3 regions of the Pseudoalteromonas sp. A41-2 genome follow, and region 1 is predicted to be linked to each of the others. Evidence: predicted binding sites of a transcription regulator. Region 1 holds the regulator's gene; each other region holds the start of a gene.
What was found. The regulator sigma-54, encoded in region 1, starts transcription at its own class of promoters, with help from an activator protein. The targets are predictions, from matches to a motif close to GTTGGCACGNNNNTNGNNT.
Positions count from the first base shown of each region.

Region 2: the regulator sigma-54 is predicted to act here: its motif matches at 1,609-1,627, upstream of IT970_RS12700 (DUF3192 domain-containing protein).
Region 3: the regulator sigma-54 is predicted to act here: its motif matches at 2,901-2,919, upstream of IT970_RS14145 (BON domain-containing protein).

Region 1 covers NZ_CP065231.1:448,169-455,092, forward strand. Annotated here, with positions in the region: gene rapZ (RNase adapter RapZ) at 10-858, opposite strand; gene ptsN (PTS IIA-like nitrogen regulatory protein PtsN) at 859-1,311, opposite strand; gene hpf (ribosome hibernation promoting factor) at 1,315-1,602, opposite strand; gene IT970_RS02175 (RNA polymerase factor sigma-54) at 1,629-3,125, opposite strand; gene lptB (LPS export ABC transporter ATP-binding protein) at 3,240-3,965, opposite strand; gene lptA (lipopolysaccharide transport periplasmic protein LptA) at 3,962-4,483, opposite strand; gene lptC (LPS export ABC transporter periplasmic protein LptC) at 4,473-5,027, opposite strand; gene kdsC (3-deoxy-manno-octulosonate-8-phosphatase KdsC) at 5,024-5,575, opposite strand; gene IT970_RS02200 (KpsF/GutQ family sugar-phosphate isomerase) at 5,578-6,549, opposite strand; gene IT970_RS02205 (calcium/sodium antiporter) at 6,553-6,924, opposite strand, start outside.
Region 2 covers NZ_CP065231.1:2,812,141-2,819,064, reverse strand. Annotated here, with positions in the region: gene IT970_RS12710 (PAS domain-containing hybrid sensor histidine kinase/response regulator) at 1-262, shown strand, start outside; gene IT970_RS12705 (GGDEF domain-containing response regulator) at 231-1,148, shown strand; gene IT970_RS12700 (DUF3192 domain-containing protein) at 1,185-1,568, opposite strand; gene IT970_RS12695 (D-2-hydroxyacid dehydrogenase) at 1,729-2,673, opposite strand; gene zntR (Zn(2+)-responsive transcriptional regulator) at 2,766-3,179, shown strand; gene IT970_RS12685 (SO_0444 family Cu/Zn efflux transporter) at 3,163-4,449, shown strand; gene IT970_RS12680 (1-acyl-sn-glycerol-3-phosphate acyltransferase) at 4,603-5,733, shown strand; gene IT970_RS12675 (DUF1289 domain-containing protein) at 5,896-6,141, shown strand; gene IT970_RS12670 (transporter substrate-binding domain-containing protein) at 6,138-6,839, opposite strand.
Region 3 covers NZ_CP065231.1:3,131,928-3,138,851, reverse strand. Annotated here, with positions in the region: gene pmbA (metalloprotease PmbA) at 1-274, shown strand, start outside; gene IT970_RS14155 (VOC family protein) at 401-817, shown strand; gene IT970_RS14150 (LiaF domain-containing protein) at 1,976-2,635, opposite strand; gene IT970_RS14145 (BON domain-containing protein) at 2,955-3,521, shown strand; gene IT970_RS14140 (YqaE/Pmp3 family membrane protein) at 3,577-3,735, shown strand; gene IT970_RS14135 (hypothetical protein) at 3,984-4,205, shown strand; gene IT970_RS14130 (methyl-accepting chemotaxis protein) at 4,319-6,346, opposite strand; gene IT970_RS14125 (NADP-binding protein) at 6,470-6,924, shown strand, end outside.

The DNA of each region.
Region 1 (6,924 bases):
CGTCGTTGCCTATTGGGTATCTTGCTCGCGGTGGCGTATTTTCACGTTTGCGTGACTTTTCGAAAAGCTCTCACCAATGGTTTGCGCTAAGTAAACCGAGCGATGTTGTCCACCTGTGCAGCCAATCGCAATGGTTAAATAACTGCGATTATTTCGCTCTAAGTGAGGAAGCCATGTTTGTACAAAGGTTTGAATTTGCCATGTAAACTTTTGCACTATGCTGTGACTAGCAAGGTAATCTTTTACTGGTTGGTCTAAGCCTGTCAGTGGTTTTAGATCCGGTTCCCAGTGTGGATTCGGTAAAAAGCGAGCATCAAATACGTAATCAGCTTCTTTTGGAATACCGTGCTTAAAGCCAAACGACATAAAAGTAATAATGAGCTTTTTGTCTTTTTTACCCAGTATTTTTTCGCGAATAGATTCGGCAAGCTGATGTACGCTGAGATCGGTCGTATCAATCATAAAATCGGCACGGGTGATCAAAACATCCAGTAATACTTTTTCTTGTTTAATCGCTAAATCAAGCGGCAGCGAGTCAATCGATAATGGGTGTAAGCGGCGAGTTTCAGAGAACCGTTTGATCAGTGTTTGATCATCACTATCTAAATAAAACAACGTGGGTTTTGCAAAGCCCGGTAAATACTCAAGAATATCGTTAAATTCTTGCTGTTCTTTCGGCAGGTTACGCACATCGATACTTACAGCAATTTTGTCGTAATTATCTGACACACTGCGTACTAACGAAGGAAGTAGGTTTACAGGAATATTATCAACGCAGTAATAGCCTAAGTCTTCAAGTACTCGTAAAGCGACCGATTTACCTGAACCAGAGCGACCGCTGATAATAATTAATTCCATTTATGCCTCTGATGCAATGACTTTAAACAGATCACTATCTGTTTTAGCACTGCGTAGCTGTTTACAAAATTCTTTGTCTTTAAGTCTATCAGCAATTGTTGATAAGGTCTTTAGATGAAGTTGACAGTCACCATCTGGTACGATGAGTGCGACAAAAATATCCACTGGACGATTATCAATTGCGTCAAAATTTATAGGTGACTCACTCACAATTACAAATGCGTGTGGCTGATCTGCACCGCTCATACGACCATGTGGAATCGCAATACCTCGGCCAATACCTGTGCTGCCCAATTTTTCTCTGTTCAATAGGGCATTGAGTATATCTTGCTGAGATAAATGAGGGAGCTGCTCATGAGCCAGTTCGCTGATAAATTCGAGAATTCTTTTTTTGCTATTAAAAAGGACCGCAGCTTTGCTGCAGTCCTGGTTAGTAAGTGAACTAAGTTTCATAATTTAGTGTCGAGCTAATTTCTCTTTGTGTTTAATTACTTGACGATCAAGTTTATCGATTAACGAGTCGATGGCTGCATACATATCTTGGTGTTCAGTAGAGGCAAATAACTCGCCTCCGTTTACATGTAAAGTTGCTTCTGCTTTTTGGCTTAGTTTTTCTACATCTAGAATGACATGAACATTATTAATGTGGTCAAAATGCCTTTCTAGTTTCGCAAACTTGGTGTTTACATAGTCTCTTAATGAATCTGTGATTTCTACATGACGACCAGTTAAATTTAGTTGCATAAGCATTTTCCTTCTATGTAAAACGTCTAAATCAGACTCTTACGCTGATTCGACGGAGGTATTGCTAGAGACTCTCGATATTTTGCTATTGTCCGTCTAGCTACTTTAATTCCTTGCTCAGCCAATATATCTGCAATTTTGCTATCACTCAATGGTTTAGCTGTGTTTTCTGCGGCGATTAGCTTTTTGATTAAAGCGCGAATTGCCGTAGATGAACACTCACCCCCATTTTCAGTGCTTACATGGCTGGAGAAGAAATATTTCAACTCAAAAATTCCCCGCGGGGTATGCATGTATTTTTGTGTTGTTACTCGCGAAATTGTTGATTCATGCATTTCGACCATTTCTGCGACATCATTTAATACCATGGGTTTCATGGCCTCAGGACCATGTTCAAAGAAAGCCTGTTGTTGTTGAACAATACAGTTAGTCACTTTTAATAACGTGTCATTACGGCTTTCTAAGCTTTTAATAAACCATTTTGCTTCTTGTAAATGAGAGCGAATAAATTGGCTATCACTGCTTGATTTTACAGAACGTGACATCGCCGCATAGTGGCTATTCACTCTGATTTTCGGCATGCAGTCTGGGTTTAGTTCAACTACCCAACGGCCTTTTATTTTTTTTACGGATACATCGGGTATCACGTATTCAGATTCTTCTCTAACAATGGTATCCGCAGGCTTTGGATTTAAGCTGTGGATCAATGTCATGACTTCTTTCAGCTCACTTTCTTTAAGCTTAGTCTTTTTCATCAAAGTGCGATAGTCACGACTCGCTAATAATTCAATATGTTCTGATAACACCATTTTAGTTTCAGCTAAATAGGGGGTGTCAGCATCGAATTGGCGTAATTGAATACACAAACATTCTTGTAAACTACGTGCGCCAATACCGACAGGATCGAATAATTGGATTCTTTTTAAGACAGCTTCGACTTCATCAAGTTCGATTTCTTCTTCATCGTTATTTTGATTGAAGCTTTCAACAATGTCTTCGCAGCTTACGGTTAAAATACCCGAATCATCAATTGCCTCAACAATCGCAACGGCAATCGCTTCGTCTGTTGGGCTGAATGGAGTCAGTTGTAACTGCCACATTAGGTATTCGTGGAGAGTTTCGGTTGATGCGCCTTGGTAAATTGATTCATCTTCAGGCATTGGACCTGAGGAACTTGATGGGGCAGCACTCATGTACTCATCCCACGTAACATCCATTGCTAAGTCGTCACTTACGGTGTCTTTGTTGAGGGCATCACTGCTTTCTTGCTCGTACTCGCTCGCAGCTTCGTCAGCCGACGCGCTTAGTTGGGTATCGTCAGATTCGGCTTTCTGCTCGTTCTTGCCAATACTCTCTTCTGCATAATCTGCTTCTTCAACTTCAAGCAAAGGGTTAGAGTCTAACGCTTCTTGAATTTCTTGCTGGAGATCCAATGTACTGAGCTGCAACAAACGGATAGCCTGTTGCAGTTGTGGAGTCATTGTAAGTTGCTGGCCCATGCGCAGCTGTAATGATTGCCTCATGTATCCCTAACAATCCTTTTTAGTCTTATCAAACAATAGAACGATGCCGTTAACTATTTATTTGATTTATTGTCATTGTTATAAGTCTAGCAGATGCTCTAGTCGGTGGCGTATTTAAAGCCTGAATTGCTCGCCTAGATACACATCGCGTACAGTTTGGTCGGCTAACACATGTTCAGGTGTACCTGATGCAATTAGCTCCCCATGAGAAACAATGTAGGCTTTTTCACAAACATCAAGGGTTTCTCTCACATTGTGGTCAGTAATTAATACACCAATACCACGATTTTTTAAGTGCTCAATAATTTTCTTTATATCTAACACTGAAATAGGATCAACACCAGCAAAAGGCTCATCGAGCAAAATAAATTTAGGGTCAGCGGCCAGTGCACGTGCTATTTCAACACGACGGCGTTCACCCCCTGACAATGCCATACCTTGGCTGTCACGAATGTGTTGAATGCTAAATTCATCAAGTAAACTGTTAAGTGTTTCTTCGCGGCCTTGTTTATTGAGATCTTTACGGGTCTCTAAAATGGCCATTAAGTTTTGATAAACAGTCAGTTTTCTAAAAATCGATGATTCTTGTGGCAAATAGCCAATACCTAAGCGAGCGCGGCTGTGCATTGGCAATAAGGTGATGTCGTTATCATCAATGCTTATTTTACCTTTGTCACTGGGCACTAATCCCACAATCATGTAAAAGGTGGTTGTTTTACCTGCGCCATTTGGCCCAAGTAAACCGACAATGCTGCCAGCTTCTACCTCAAGGCCTACATTTTTTACAACTTGGCGACCCTTATAGCTTTTAGCTAATAGCTCTGCTTTTAGTGTGCTCATGGCTGGCCTTCATCGTTCTTTTTGTTATCAACAGGCACTAAAATAGTGTGTACACGATCGGTCGAGTTTTCATCTTTCTCGGCACTTATCAGTTGCTGTTCCATATCGTATGTAATGCTCTTGGCACTGACTTTTTGGCCTGCTTGAGTCACTTGTGCATTGCCAACGAGTGTTAATAAGCGTTTAGCAACATCGTATCGAACTTCTTCAGCACTGGCGCTCATAATAGTGCCGTCAGCTTGTTTTTCTTCAAAGTAAGCGGGCTTTCCTGTGGCAATAATTAATTCAACCGTGCCTTCAACTTCACCTGCATGTGCTTCGAGTCGATCCGCTGTAATACGACGGTTACCATGTATGATCTCGACATTATCTTCGAAGATACCAATGCCATTTTTTAGCTGACCTTCTTGGCGATCAGAGCTAATGCTGATTGGTGTGCCAGCCTGCTCAGCAGCTGCGCCAGAAAACGCAATCAATAAGCTTGGGATCAGGAGTAATTTCTTAAGTTTATTGGTCATAGTATATGGTTCGTGTATGGTTAGTTAACTCAACAATTTCGGCTTTTAAATCGGCTTTTAAACCTTTACCGGTAATTTTTAAATTCGGCCCTGTCAGCGTGACAGGTTGCTTAGAAAACATGGTCATTTTGTCAATGTCGATGTTAATGTTCTCAGCTTTAATATCTTCGATCATGCCATTATGGGTAAGGTTTTTAGCAACCACATCCCCTTCGAATACAAGCTGATCGTTTTCATATAACGTGGCTTCTTTGGCTTTTACTTGCCAAACTTGCTGATCACCGTAAATGGTGAAAATGGGTTGCTCAAAAAAGGTAAACCCGAGCTGTTGATACAGCTCCATTTTAGCTGCGGCCACTTTATGACTGATTTTACCTTGATCATCATAGGCTGTTTGCTTTAATGCGATTGCGGTGTAATCAGGTGTAGCGATAATCTCGTCTTCACTGAGCACTGTGTTTGTCGGTTGATTAAAGTACGGATACCATAACCAAACCATGCTACAAACAAAAACAATACTTAGTAAAATACGGGCTATATTCATGCGCTCGTTCCATCGCTAGTTAGCGGTTTGCCATTTTCTAGCATTAATAAATCAGTTAGTTCACGCACAGCTCCAAAGCCACCAGGTAACAGGGTGGTGTAATGAGCCAGTTTTTTGATTAATGGATGAGCATCATTAACAGCAACGGCAAATCCGACTTTTTCCATAACCGGTAAGTCTGGACCATCGTCACCAATATAGGCAATTTGCTCATCTGTTAAGCTAAGTTTATCTTTTAACTCTTGATAAGCAATGAGCTTATTCTCTTGGCCCTGATAAATATGTTGTACCGTAAGGCTAGTCATTCGCTGCTGAACTATTTGTGAATGGCGTCCCGTGATTACGGCCACCTGAAAACCACTATTGATAAGGGCTTTAATGCCGAATCCATCTTTTGTATTGAAAGCTTTAAGCTCTTCGCCTTGATTGCCCAAATAAATACGGCCATCTGAAAAAACACCATCAATATCACAAATAAGCAGTTTTATTTTTTGAGCACGTTGACTCACGTCTGTGCTTACTGGTTGGTAAAGCTCAGCAAATGTCATGCTTAAAGTACTCCTGCTTTTAAAAGGTCTTGCATGTTAAGCGCGCCAATGGGGGTGTTGCTTTTGTCGATTACAATCAAACCATTAATACGTTTACGTTCCATAATATTAAGCGCTTCTGCGGCCAGCATATCAGCGTGTGCAGTTGTGCATGAGCGAGTCATTACTTGGCTAATTGCGGTGCTGTGAATATCAACTCGTTGCTCTAAAATACGACGTAAATCACCATCAGTAAAAAGTCCCGATAGTGTGTTGTCATCACCAACAATTGCAGTCATACCGAGGCCTTTAGCCGACATTTCAATTAATGCATCTTTGATACTTTGTGATTCATTAACAATGGGAGTGGCCTCACCTGCGTGCATAACATCACTAAGACAAAGTAATAAACGTTTTCCTAAGCTTCCGCCCGGGTGAGAAAGTGCAAAATCGTCTGCTGTAAAGCCTCTTGCCTCAAGCAGTGCTACAGCCATTGCATCGCCCATGACTAGCGTTGCCGTTGTGCTGGCTGTTGGCGCAAGGCCCAGTGGGCACGCTTCTTTGCTTACTTTAATACACACATGTACGTCAGAAAGCGTGGCCATTGTTGAGTCTGGGTTACCTGTTAGCGAAATCATTTTTGCGCCAATGCGCTTAATGACAGGAATAATACTGACAACTTCGCTCGTTTCCCCTGAATTTGAAATGCACATAACCACGTCATCACGGGTAATCATACCAAGGTCACCGTGGCTTGCTTCACCTGGGTGAACAAAAAATGCAGGTGTTCCTGTGCTGGCGAGTGTGGCAGCAATTTTATTACCTACGTGGCCTGACTTGCCCATGCCAATAACGATAATTCGCCCAGTACATTGGAACATTAATTGACAGGCATTATTGAAATGCTGGTCAATGTATTGATCAATTTCTTTTAATGCTTGCGCTTCAATTTCGAGTACGCGCTTGCCTTGCGCGATAAAGCTATGTTGCGTCATTGATTATCCTATTTGGCTGAAAATATAGCCTTGATATGCAATAAATGCGACTAACAAAAAGCCACCTTCAATTCTATTGATACGACGTGCACCTTTTAAGTTCAATGACATGGCAATTAACACAATGGTGGCCGCTATCATAATAAGTGCATCGCGGTTAGCGGCTGATGGGTCGATAACCGATGGATTAATAATACCTGCCAGTGGCAGTACAGCCAGCAAATTAAAAATATTTGAGCCAACAATGTTGCCCAGTGCTAAATCGTCTTCATTTTTTAAGACACCTGCAATACAGGCAGCAAGCTCAGGTAAACTAGTACCAATAGCAATAATTGTTAAACCAATAACCAGATCAGAAAGACCAAAATATTTGGC
Region 2 (6,924 bases), 1.2 Mb from region 1:
ACAACAGCTATTACAAATTTCAACATTAAAGACCACCGATGAGTTGATCAGAGTTGTCCATAATGTGAAAGGGTCGGCCGGTAATCTAGGCTTTAAACGTTTGTCAGCCTGCGCTCAGCAATGTGAGGCTAAGCTTAAAGCACAAGGCGAACTCCCTGAGTTATTAAACGATGAGTTGCAGTGGCAGATTAAACAAGTCATTGCATTTATCATCGAACAAGGATCTACAGATGCTAAAAAGAGCCAAGGTACTGATTGTTGATGACGATCCGTTGAACCGTTTGGTATTAGAAAAAACATTACAGCAAGATTATGATGTTTTTTGTGTTGAAAGTGGTGAAAAGGCACTGACGTTTTTAAAAACACAGTCCGTTGATTTACTGATTCTGGATATTGTTATGCCCGGTATTGATGGGTATGAGGTACTGAGCAAAATAAAAGAAAATACCGTCACAAATATGCTGCCTGTTATTTTTATTTCTGCTAATTCGAGCCATGACGACGAAGCAAAAGGCCTCGAGTTGGGGGCGATGGATTATATAACTAAACCCTTTAGTGCTGCGATTGTTCGTGCGCGTGTGCGTAATCAGTTATTAATCAAACAAAAAAATGACTTGCTCGAAATGTTAGCGTCAATCGATGGCCTGACTGAAATTCCTAATAGACGTTATCTAGATGAAAACCTTGCCCGAGAATGGCGTCGCTGTCGTCGCGATCAAACCCCTTTGTCTGTATTACTTATGGATGTGGATCATTTTAAACGGTTTAATGATTGCTATGGCCATCGAGCGGGTGATGATTGCTTAAAACGAATTGCTCATGCGCTTGTTGGGGCCTGCGAGCGAGGCAGTGACTTTGTGGCGCGCTATGGGGGGGAAGAGTTTGCGGCCGTTTTGCCTAATACAACGGCAACACAAGCAATCGCATTTGCTAATAAATTACGACATGCAGTGAGTAATTTAGGTATTCCCCATACCGCTTCGTTAAATTCGGATCATGTGACAATTAGTATCGGCATTGCGACCACAGAAACAGGCCAAGTATACGCTGAACAAACGCTGCTTGAAGAAGCTGACTTAGGGTTATATCAGGCTAAAGATGGCGGACGTGACCAAGTTGTGTCGCGATTAGTGAATGTGAGTGGGTAAAGAGTAGGCAAGGCCTACTCTGCCATTTTCGGCTAATTAGCCATTGCTCAGTGATTTATAAATGGTATCACCAACGCCAATTAGCTTATCGTTTTTAAATACCAGTGGTGTGCACTCATCTTTTGTCATTTTACCATCAGAGTGAATGCTATGAGTGGCATAAAACAATACTTGGTAAACATCGTCACCTTGTTTTAGTAATTCAGTGAAGTTAGGCGTGTGAAGTTTATTAAGTACCACTTGGTAGTTAGTATCAAGCGCAAGAGTCGAAATGATTTCGCGGTTATTTTTGTGCTGCTTTTGCCAGCTCGTCGATGAATCACCTGCCCAATGTGTTTCAGCTTCACCATCAGATACTGCAATGACACAGCCAGTTAAAAATGGTGCAGTAAGCGCTGCAATTAAAAGTGCTTTTTTCATTTTTTTATCCCTAGAATTTAATGTTTACGTTGCTCTTAATTAGCAATCAGCTTGCCACATTTTAAAAAGTAAATTAAATCAAGTGATTAGCTTTTAATTGGTCAATTGGCTAGGAGCTTTTTTGCAAACCAATTCGCTCAATTGACCAAAAAATTGCAATTTAGACCAACCTATTGCGCTCATTTCCTTGGTTAAATGCTTTGATATTTAACGCGATTTCTTTCACTAAGCGAATAATAGACTCTTTACTTGCCCAGGCAATGTGCGGCGTAAGTAATAAATTGTCGCCAGTGTATCGGGCAAGTGGGTTATCTGCCTCGGCGGGTTCTTTACTGAGTACATCAACACCCGCGCCAGCAATCACATTATTAGCAAGCGCAGATGCTAAGTCAGCCTCATTAATAATCCCCCCACGGGCAGTATTAATAAGGATGGCAGAGGGTTTCATCATGTTCAGCTCATGAGCCGCAATTTGATCGCGAGTTTCTTCTGTTAACGGGCAGTGAACACTGATTATATCAGCCGTTTTTAATGCTTGCTCAAAACTAACGCGACCTTCACGCGGTGTATGTCCTTTACGTTCACTGATAATTACATGGGCACCAAATGCGGTTGCAACTTCAGCAACCGCTTTGCCCAACGAGCCGTAGCCAATAATTGCTAAGGTTTTCCCCGCAATTTCATTAAAGCTGTAATCTAAGCGACAAAACATCGGACTCTGCTGCCATAAACCTTGCTGGCAATCACGAATGTACTTGTGTGTGTTACCAAGCAGATTGGTGATCAATGTAAACGTGTGTTGAACCACTGAAGGTGTTGAATATCCAGCCACATTGGTCACGGCGATGTTATGGGCTTTTGCTGCTGGTAAATCAATATTATTGGTGCCAGTTGCAGCAACGCAAATTAATTTTAAATGAGGTAACTGCGCCATTGCTTGTTGATTTATAACTACTTTATTCGTTACTACAACATCAGCGTCTTGGCAGCGTTCAATTAATTCGTGTTGATTAGTTAGGTTATAGCAAGTGAGTGAACCTAATTGTGCCAGCTCATCTAACGAAGTGTCTGCTAATGTGGCGGCATCAAGGACGACGATATTCATATACTTTCCTTATTAATTTTTGCTTGACCTTAGGGTGTACTCCAAGGTTTATAGTGAGCATAATAAATAAACGCTTCACAATGGAGACAGTGATGAAAATAGGTGAGTTTGCCCGTCAATTAGGCGTCTCAACAGATACGTTAAGGTACTACGAAAAACATGGTTTGTTAACGCCAAGTTCGCGTTCTGAGGTGGGATATCGGTTTTACTCTGATGCAGATTACAAGCAAATGTCGTTCATTTTGCGGGCAAAAAACGTTGGTTTTAGTCTGTCTGAAATAAAAGAGTTATTGCAAATTAAGTTTCATAAAAATCAGCATTCATGTCATGAGGTTAAAGCAATGACATTACAAAAACGTGATTTAGTGGCCGCACGCATTGCTGAACTCACGCGTTTTTATGACTCTCTTTCATTATTAGCAGATAAATGTTGTGGTGGTGAAGAGCCTGCTGAGAACTGCTCGATACTGACGACACTGGAGGATATTGATGGACTTACTCAATAATTTTTGGCAGTTATTCTTATTATCTGCCCCATGGCTAATGTTAGGTTTATTGATTGCTGGTTTATTAAATGTGTATTTACCGGCCAATTTTCTCAATCGTCACTTAGGAAAAGAGGGGCTTTGGACAACCATTAAGGCTGCTTTTATTGGTGCGCCTATGCCATTGTGTTCGTGTGGTGTTATTCCAGCAGCAATTGGGCTTAGAAGAGCGGGAGCATCGAAAAGCGCGACGACGGCATTCTTAGTTTCAACACCCGAAACGGGCGTTGATTCAGTGTCAGTCTCGTATGTTTTATTGGGGCCATTTATGGCCATTATACGCCCAATCGCAGCGGTGTGCAGTGCGATAGCTGCGGGTGTCTTGGTTGGGAAAGACCATGAAATTCATTCACAGCATAAGCATCAAGCCGCCACTGCAGATGATAATAGTGCAGGCTGTTGCAGCAGTAATTCCGCAGCTGAAGTTAAAAAAGAGCCGAGCTGTTGCAGCAGTAATACCGCAGCTGAAGTTAAAAAAGAGTCGAGCTGTTGCAGCAGCAATACTTCGGCTGAAGTTAAAAAAGAGCCGAGCTGTTGCAGCAGTAATGCTTCGGCTGAAATTAAAAAAGAGCCGAGCGGCTTTAGCACTGAAGATTCTGCATCGATAAAAACAGACCGTTGCTGTAAAAGCGAAAAGCCCAGTCTTTCGATAGAGAGCCGTGTTGCTAAATTTAAACGCGCAATTCGTTTTAGCTGCAATAAACTGTTAGAAGACACTATGGTGTGGCTGGTGATTGGTCTCTTTTTCGCGGCGCTAGTGCAAACGTATGTTCCTGAGTCTTATTTAAGTCAATGGGGAAGCGGTATTTTTGCGATGCTGGTGGTGATACTGATTAGTATACCAATGTACATTTGTGCGACTGCCTCGACCCCGATAGCAGCAGGGTTACTGTTAAGTGGCGTATCCCCAGGTGCGGTATTGGTGTTTATGCTTGCAGGTCCTGCGACGAATATCGCCACCTTGGGAGTGGTGGGAAAGGAGTTAGGTAAACGTGCGGTGTTTGCTTATTTAACTGGGGTAATCGGAATGGCTTTACTGTTTGGCTTTTTAACGGATTACTTAGTGGATGAATTTGGCTTTGTAGTGGCTCCCATGATGGGCACTGAACATGAGGTTCTACCGCATTGGTTAAGCCTTGCTTCGGGTATCATTTTGGCTATTTTAATGCTGAGATTAGTGCTCAAAATGGCATTAAAAAAGTTCGTTGATACTGGTAAGAGCATTGCCTAATTAATTGTTGTAAAAATAAAAATTTTATCAATATAGGGAAATATTTAGGTTAACTATCGCGTCTCGGTTCGCATTTAAAATTGCCTGAGTTATAATCCGCCAACTATTTAAACGGTACGCCATGCGTGCCGTTTTTTAACTTAAGCAGTTTTTATGAGTGAATGTGTGGATAAATACGCCGATATTAGACCTTACAATGATGACGAAGTCGCTGATTCAGTCGCCCGATTAATTGCTGATAATGCCTTTGTGGATGTTATCGCCAAGTATAATCTGCCGCGCTTTTTATCTTATTTTCCATTTATAACTCGCCCATTAGTGCGCCAGCAATTAAGAAAAAAGTGGGGAAATACGCAATCAGTTGAGCAAGTTCAACAAGAGGTGGCTAGCTATTTAAATAAACTGATCACCCGTACCACATCTGAAGTGACATTTTCGGGTCTAGATAAACTGGATCCAAAACAAGCGTATTTGTTCATTTCAAATCACCGCGATATTGTCTTGGATCCTGCGTTAGTTAACTGGGGTTTGTTTAAACACAACATGCCGACAGTGCGCATCGCCATTGGTGATAATTTGCTGCAAATTCCGTATATCACTGAGTTAATGCGCTTAAATAAAAGCTTTATAGTGAAACGTTCAGCAAAAGCACCCAAAGAAATGCTCAAAGCGTTATCACAACTCTCAGCCTATATTTATGATTCATTGTCAGAGGGTCATTCAATTTGGATTGCACAAAAAGAAGGGCGTGCAAAAGATGGTTTTGATCAAACGGATCCTGCACTGCTTAAAATGTTGCAGCTACAAGGTCGTAAACAGAAAAAAGAATTTGCTGATTACGTTCGCGAATTAAAAATAGTGCCAGTCTCTATCTCGTATCAATATGAACCGTGTGCGATTGCGAAAGCGAAAGAGCTTTATCACAAACAGCATCACGGCCAATATGTAAAGCAACAAGGTGAAGACATTGCCAGCATTGTTGAGGGCTTTAGCACAGCAAAAGGGCATGTACATTTAGCGTTTGGTGAGCCAATTGAATCTGGCTGCGAGTCACCAGAAGAGCTTGCAAAAACGATTGACCAGCAAATTGTTGATTCGTTTTTCTTACACCCAGGTAACTATATTGCGGGGGGGTGTAAGCAGGCCGTGATTGATAAAAAAGATGCTGAAGCGTTTAATGCGCGTTTAGCTAAAGTACCTGAAGAGTTAAAGCCACTGGTTTTAGCAATGTACGCGAAACCTTTTCATCGCAAAGCAGAACTTTCTACGAGCGAATCAGATTAAATAATCTAAAGTTGATAGAATGCGTTCGCATTTAAATCAATGTGCTAATTACTTTTTTAAGCAATGTTTTGATTCGTTAAATGAGCCACTTTTTGAAGTGGCTTTTTTTATGATTAATTTTCGGGCTATACTTCTAAGATGATTAATTAACTGGCAATTGTGATGCAACAAATTGAAATATTTGAGATCCCAAGCCCTTGCAAAGGGATTTGTCAGGTTAATAATCGGGGCTATTGTAAAGGCTGTTATCGCAGTCGCGATGAACGGTTTTACTGGAATCAGCTGAGTAATGCTGAAAAACGCAAAGTAATCAGCTTATGTCAGCAGCGTTATAAGCGTTATTTACAGAAAAAACAGTTGGCAGAAAATAACCAACCGACACCTGAACAAGGCGGATTTGATTTTTAAAACTCGGTGAGATTGTATTTCGTTTTTAGCGTGCGCACCGTGCCATCGGCTTCAAGCTTTTTAAGAATATTTGTCAGTTGCGGAATAAGTGCTGCGTGGCGTTTATGCACAAAGTGAAAGCTTTGCATCGACATTAAAATCTCTTTATTAAAAGCCGCTTGGTTAAAGTCAGGGTGTTTTGTAGAGAGTAAAAAGTCTAATAAAATGGTGCCTTCAACGCGTTTTTGAGTCAATAAATTCAATTGAGCCGTGACGTTTCTTACCTTTATCACATCACCTTTAATGGGATTTTCTTCTATGTAGCTCTGTGCTGCGGGATAACTTGACTGAATAGCGAGTGACTTAATATCACGATAATTGCATTGCTTGCAGTTTTTTAATAACACAAGGTTAAATTCGAACAGGGGAAAGTCGACCTTTAATAAATTTGGATAATCGCGGGTAACAAAATCAATACGCCCTAACTGTCCATCAAGCACACCTTGGTTTGCAGCTGCTAACGAACCTTGATGATTAAAATCAATAACGTGAAGCTCATAACCTATCTCTTTATAAGCGGTACTCAATAAGTCAATCACATAACGTGCTTGCGGTGTGTCGGCTGGGCGATTAAAAATTAAAATATGAGAATTTGCGCTGCTAGGAAAGCAAAAAAACAGCAGAATAATGGTCAAACTAGGTATCAGAAATTTTGGCAACGTGCGTTCCTTGCGAGCATGTATTCGGCGTTAATTTACTGTTATGTGTTTCCAAAATCAAGGTTTAAAATAGGCGATTAATTTG
Region 3 (6,924 bases), 880 kb from region 1:
AAAAGCGCTGTTAAACACCATGGGCACCGGCTTATTAGTCACAGAACTCATGGGGCAGGGGGTCAACACGGTAACAGGTGATTACTCGCGTGGCGCAGCGGGCTTTTGGGTAGAAAACGGCGAGATTCAATACCCTGTCAGCGAGATAACAATCGCAGGCAACCTTAAAGATATGTTTAAAGCGGTTGTCGGGCTGGGTGGCGATATTGAGCGTCGTGGCGGGATTCAAACGGGCTCAGTGCTAATTGAACAAATGCAGATAGCAGGAAGCTAACACGCAACGAAGCATCATAAAGCCTCACTTAATAAAGTGGGGCTTTTTTATTAAAAAATGCTTTACCTCAACTAAACTTTAGGTTTTATCGTACTGGCAGTTTCATAATTTAAAAGGAAATTCGCTATGCATTTAGAACACATAAACCTAGTCGTAAGTAATGTTGACGCCATGCTGCATTTTTATAAAGCCGCGTTCCCTCATTGGCGAGTAAGAAGCCAAGGCGACAGCACCTGGTCTGGAAAGCCGCGTAAATGGCTGCACTTTGGTGATGATTACCAGTACATCGCATTCAGCGATAATGGTGAAGATGAAAATCGCGATTTATCGGGCCATCAAGTGGGCCTTGCTCACTTTGCTTATGTGACACACGATATTAATGCCGTGATTGAACGCCTTGTAGATGCAGGCTACGAAGTGGATAAATTAGGCCCTGAAAACCCTTACCGAAAAAACGTGTATTTTATTGACCCCGCAGGCTTTGAAGTCGAGTTTGTCGAATATTTCAGTGACATCCCAAGTGAAAGAAATAACGATCTTTAGTGATGAAAAAACGAGAGCGAAGTACGAGCGAAATAAGTAACGAGTAACGAGTAACGAGTGACGAATTACGAGATGCGAGCTAAACCGTGAAGGGTGTTTAATGTCGCTGAAAAGGTTCGCTTTTTCGGCGTTAAAACGCCTCCCACGAGTGTAGTGTGTATCTTTTGTAGGAGGGGCTTTAGCCGTGAAAGGGTGTAAGCAACGAGTTACGAAAGGCGAGATACGAGCTAAACCGTGAAGGTTGTTTAATGTCGCTGAACAGGTCTGCTTTTTCGGCGTTAAAACGCCTCCCACGAGTGTAGTGTGTATCTTTTGTAGGAGGCTTTAGCCGTGAAAGGGTGTAGGCAACGAGTGACGAAAAGCGAGATGCGAGCTAGTACAGCTATACCGAGCTGGTTATTTAATATCGCTGAATGGGTTTGCTTTTTCGGCGTTAAAACGCCTCCCACGAGTGTAGTGTGTATCTTTTGTAGGAGGCTTTAGCCGTGAAAGGGTGTAAGCAACGAGTGACGAAAAGCGAGATGCGAGCTAGTACAGCTAAATCGAGATGGTTGTTAATACCGCTGAAAAGGTTCGCTTTTTCGGCGTTAAAACGCCTCCCACGTGTGTAATGTATATCACTTGTAGGAAGGGCTTTAGCCGTGAAAGGGTTGTAAGCAACGAAGTACGAAAAGCGAGATGCGAGCTTGTACAGCTAAATCGAGATGGTTGTTAATACCGCTTAAAAGGTTTGCTTTTTCGACATTAAAACGCCTCCCTCGTGTGTGATGTGTGTCACTTGTAGGAGGGGCTTTAGCCGTGAAAGGGTGTAAGCAACGAGTTACGAAAGGCGAGATACGAGCTAAACCGTGAAGGTTGTTTAATGTCGCTGAACAGGTTTGCTTTTTCGGCGTTAAAACGCCTCCCACGAGTGAAGTGTGCATCACTTGTAGGAAGGGCTTTAGCCGTGAAAGAGTTATAAGCAACGAGCTGCGAGATGCGAGCTTGTATAGTTAAAACGCCTCCCACATGTAGTGTATATCACTTGTAGGAGGGGCTTTAGCCGTGAATTTTATAAAAGACGTTGCTGTGCAAACGTGCCATGTAAACATAACGCCTACGGTTTAATGTAGGCGTGAAATTTATTGTGCGCGAAGGGGTTTCGCAACTCGCATTTCGTTATTGCACTCTATTCATTTCTTTCCAGCTGGCTTTTAGGCTGTTGGCAAAGCTGATGAACTTTTCTTTCATGGTGCGTTTGACTTTAATCTCTACTGAGCCTAGCCAAACATTACCTTCAATCGTAATTGTGGGGCCTTGCCCTTTATTGAGTGCAACCGATTTATTTTCAACGCTACCTACCACACTAAACAGCTTTGACACTACATTTACATGTTCTGGCACGTAGATTTCGTCGCTGCCTAAAATACAGTTTACGTAGATGGTGACATGCTGGTGCTGAAAAACGGCTTCACTAAAGTCTAATTCAATTGAGCCTAAACAGTTCGTTAGGTGAATTTCTTTCGGGACTAGCCATTGGCCGCTGCGCTCGTTGGAACCTAAAATACTGCGTAGTTGCAGGCTTTCTGCATCGCTACCATGTGCATAGTGAGGCTTAAACTGCACGTGTTTATGTGACTTGTAGTCAATATCTGCTGTTAACTCTAAGTCAGCAACCAGCTCAATTAACACCTCATTGCTGGTGGCTTCCATTGCTTGGTCTAGTCTTCGTTCAAATGCTTCTGCTGAAATAACTGCATGACTGTAGTTATAGATAAGTTGATCGATTACTTCTTCTCTTACTTGCTCGATGGGGCGATCTTCGAGTTTGACGGCCATGATAATTCCCTGTTGAGTTTTAAAGTTATGTTAATCACAAAGCAAAGTGTAGGCCAAAAATTATTTTATTAATATTCATTGGTTTATGTTTTTTGGTGTGGGCTTTCATTCGTTAAATTAACCATAGATTAATAAGATTGACAATTAATTAGTCATTTTTGTAACAGAGTGAACTTCTTACCGAATTGTCTGTAAATAATTACCGAAACGAATATAAACCATGGCTGAATATAGATTTAACTTATTGAATAATATTAAAATAAAAGTTGGCATCGTATTCGCATTAGTTATCTCGTCTTTAATCAAAAGGAGAAAGATTATGAATACATTCAACAAGACTATGATTGCTGCGTTAGTAATTGGTGCAACAAGTATGAGTGCTCAGGCAAGCAACTGGGAGAATGAAAGTAAAGATGCTTGGATTGATGGTAAGGCAGAAACTGTGCTTCTTATGAACACTAACCTAAATAATTTTGATATCAACACAGACGTAAAAAACGGCAAAGTTGTATTAACCGGTAAAGTTGATAGTGAACTAGACAAAGAGTTAGCTGAAGAGCTTGTACTTAGCCTAGACGGTGTAACTGCTGTTGATAACAAATTAACGGTTGTGAAAAACATGAAGTCTAAGGCAGCGAGTGCAGATAAAGGTGACTCAGTAGAAAGTGACTTAACTGATGCGAAGATCAGTACAGTGATCACCACACGTTATTTATTTAACTCTGAAGTAGGCGGCACTGATATTGATGTCGATACAGATAAAGGCGTTGTTACATTAAAAGGTACGGTTAAGTCAGATGCAGAAAAGCAATTAGCAGTGAGCATTGCTGAAAATGCTGAAGATGTGCGTAAAGTCATCGATGAACTTAAGATTGTTGCTGAATAATAGCACGCCCTATAGCCCAGCTTTGGCTGGGCTTATCTTTTTCAAGGAGTGAGTTATGGATTTAATACGCATTATTTTCTCGGTTTTAATTCCGCCTCTTGGCGTATTTTTACAGGTAGGTTTAGGGGCACAATTCTGGATTAATATTATTTTAACCTTATTAGGGTACATTCCAGGTTTGATTCATGCTGTGTATATTATCGGTAAGCGATAATAATCACGGTTCAAAGGAATGAGTGTACGGCAAGGAAATGCACACGTAATAATGGATGACAACACTGCAAGGAGATTTACAGTATGGAAAATGTAACACAGCACAAAGGACAGCAAGGAAGTAACAAGGCGTTATGGACAACCGCACAATGGCAACGCTTTATGGATAAAGTGAAAGGATAAACACCAAGGATTTTGGTTTAGGCTAGGAGCCAAATATGGATGAAGCTAGCGTAAGGAGGTGACAAAATGGAACAAGTACAAGCGCAATTATTACACGGACTGAACAACAAGGGAGTTGCTACATGGAATGAGCAACAGTGGCAACTATTTATGGAACTTACTAAAGCGGTTACGCCACAGGTAACAAGGAAGGCTGACGATAAAAACCCGATGTCATCTTCAGGTGACATCGGGTTTTTAATTACATCTGCAATCTATCTCAATACCAATTCAAATCAGTGTGAATGATTTAGACCTGTCGTTTGCAGCGTTAAAAATTTCTTATTAACGACTGCATGGTGCCTGATTTGTTACTTATAATAAGTAGCAAGAACACACACCTAGAACAATTCAATGACTAATCACAACTTAAATTGATTAACTGTTTTATTAAGTGAAATAGCTAGCTCATTGAGATCGCGTGCTTCGTCTGCTAACTCATGTGCATGATCTGCTGTACTATTAACTAAATGGTTAATTGCCGCGAGGCTATTGTTAATGTCCTCAGCAACCACCGTTTGTTGCTCAGTTGAGGTCGCAATTTGATGACTCTGGTCTTGTACATTCGTCACTGAGCCTGCAATATCTTGCAGAGCTTGCAGTACAATTTGAGTTTGCTCTACAGAGCCTTCTGCACGCTCTTGACCCTGCTGCATCATGGTGGATGCTTTTTGAGCTATTTGCTGTAAACGCGTGATCATATTACGAATATCATCGGTCGACTCTTGTGTACGACTTGCCAGTGAGCGTACCTCATCAGCAACCACCGCAAAGCCTCGCCCTTGCTCACCTGCACGCGCCGCTTCAATGGCTGCATTGAGTGCCAGTAAATTGGTTTGTTCTGCAATTGAGTTGATTACATCGACAACAGCGCCAATATTGCCGCTTTCTTGCTCAAGCCCAGCAACAACTTTAGATGCCTCACCGATGTGGCTGGCAAGTGCGGTCATCACCGATTGCGCCTGCGTTGAACGCTTGGTGCCATCGGCTGTAATGCTTTGCACTTCTTCGGCTGCATTGTTGGTGTGTTGCGCATTTCGCGAAATTTCGAGTACCGTAGAGGCCATTTCTGTTACTGCGGCGCTAACACTGTCAACTTGTTGTTTTTCTTGCTGAATTTCGTCGTTGGTTTTTTTGGAGACGATTTTAAGCTGTGAAGCCGCTTGGCTTAACTGCTCAGCTTGGGCTGCTGTATTAAGCATCATGGCGCGTAATTTATCGATAAAGGTATTCATGTGGTGAGCGAGCTGACCAACTTCATCTTGACTCTTTATTTCGATTTTTTGGGTTAAATCACCATCACCTGAAGCAATATCACGCATGATATAAGTAAGTTTTGTCAGTGGTTTAGTGATCATTTGCGTAGCCCAGAAGATCATCGCAATAATAATCGCTAAAATGATGATCACAGAGGTCGTTGTTGTCATGACTGCATCATGTACTGGCTCTTCGATCATGCTGGTTGGTATTAAAATACCCACATACCAATCAAGGTATGGGCTTTCTAATTCAAGGCGGTTGTATACAACGTAATATTGCTCGCCTTTTAGGGTGACAAAACCACTGCCGTCTTTGTTGCTTTTCATGGTGCGGTTTAATTCGCTGAAGCCTGATGTGTCACTAAATTGTTTTTCGAGGGCATCAAGACCTTCTTTGCCGTTTGGACCTTCGTCTGTCACAGACAGTTTATGGCCGGTGCGCTTAGATAAGTGAACCACCTTTTGGTTGCCATCAAGTAAAAAGCCAAACCCTTGTCCGTTAAAGCGAATATCTTCAACCATGTCGTTGATATTGTTAAGTTGTAAATCAACCCCCCCAAAACCAACCAGTTTGTTTTGTTTATTATAAACAGGTTGCTGTACTACAGCTGAGGCGTTGCCTGTGGTTAAATCAACAGAAATAGGACCAACATACAATTTGTTGATCTTTAAGGCATCTTGCCACCAGCCACGTTTATAAGCGTAATAAGGCTGGCCATTGTAGTGGGTGGTGCGTTCGTTTTCTTTAAAGTACTCACCAGTTGTCGCCGATGCGAAGAAGGCAGATAAAATATTGTCGTCGTTGCCACTAATACGCACAAAGTCTTGGTTAACGCTGTCGTATCCGGGTTGGTTCTCAAGGCTTTGATCGCGCTTGTTCCAATTATCAAACCAATTTACTAAGTGCGGGTTGGTCACAAAGGTTTCAACTACTTTACCGTATTTGGCAAAGTAACTTTGCATTGAAAGCCGCTCACTTTGTAAGTAGCTATCCGCTTCGCGTTGGATAGCCTGACGTGATAGGTCAGCAATATGGCTCACAAAAAAACTAGACGCGATGATAAGTAATACACTTATCGTTCCGCCGATGAGTAATAATATTTTTTTACGTAAAGAAAGGTTATTTAACATAGGTGCACGTGTTTTTATTATCGGGTAGAGTTAGTTATCTAATCATATTTGCACCTAAATCGCTACATTGCATAGTGAAGCTTATTAATAAAATATTACATATAGATAAGGCGATATTATTAAATGGTTAATTTTGATAATAAAATAGTTGTACTTGGTGCTGGGTGGCTTGGTCAGGCACTTTGCTTTGAAGCCAAAAAATTACAGTGGGATGTGCAAGGCACACATCGAAGTAGTGAACATCAATTTGATTTTCATAGACAATTCTTACTTGAGCAGGGAAAAGTTAAGCATGATGTTAGCCTTGAAAATGCATGGTGGGTATGTGCTATTCCTCCACGTAGTAGGCAACAGCAAAGTAATTATTTAGAGACCTTAAATGCAGGACTGGCTCTTGCCGATTCATTGCATTGCAAAGGCTTTATTTTGTGCTCGTCAACAGGGGTTTATGCTAATGATAATGGGCTTTACAACGAAGCAAGTATTATTGAGTGTCAAACAGACCGTCAGCAACAGCTATACGATGCAGAGCAAGCCGTATTAAAAGCAGGTGGAAAAGTATTACGTTTGGCTGGTTT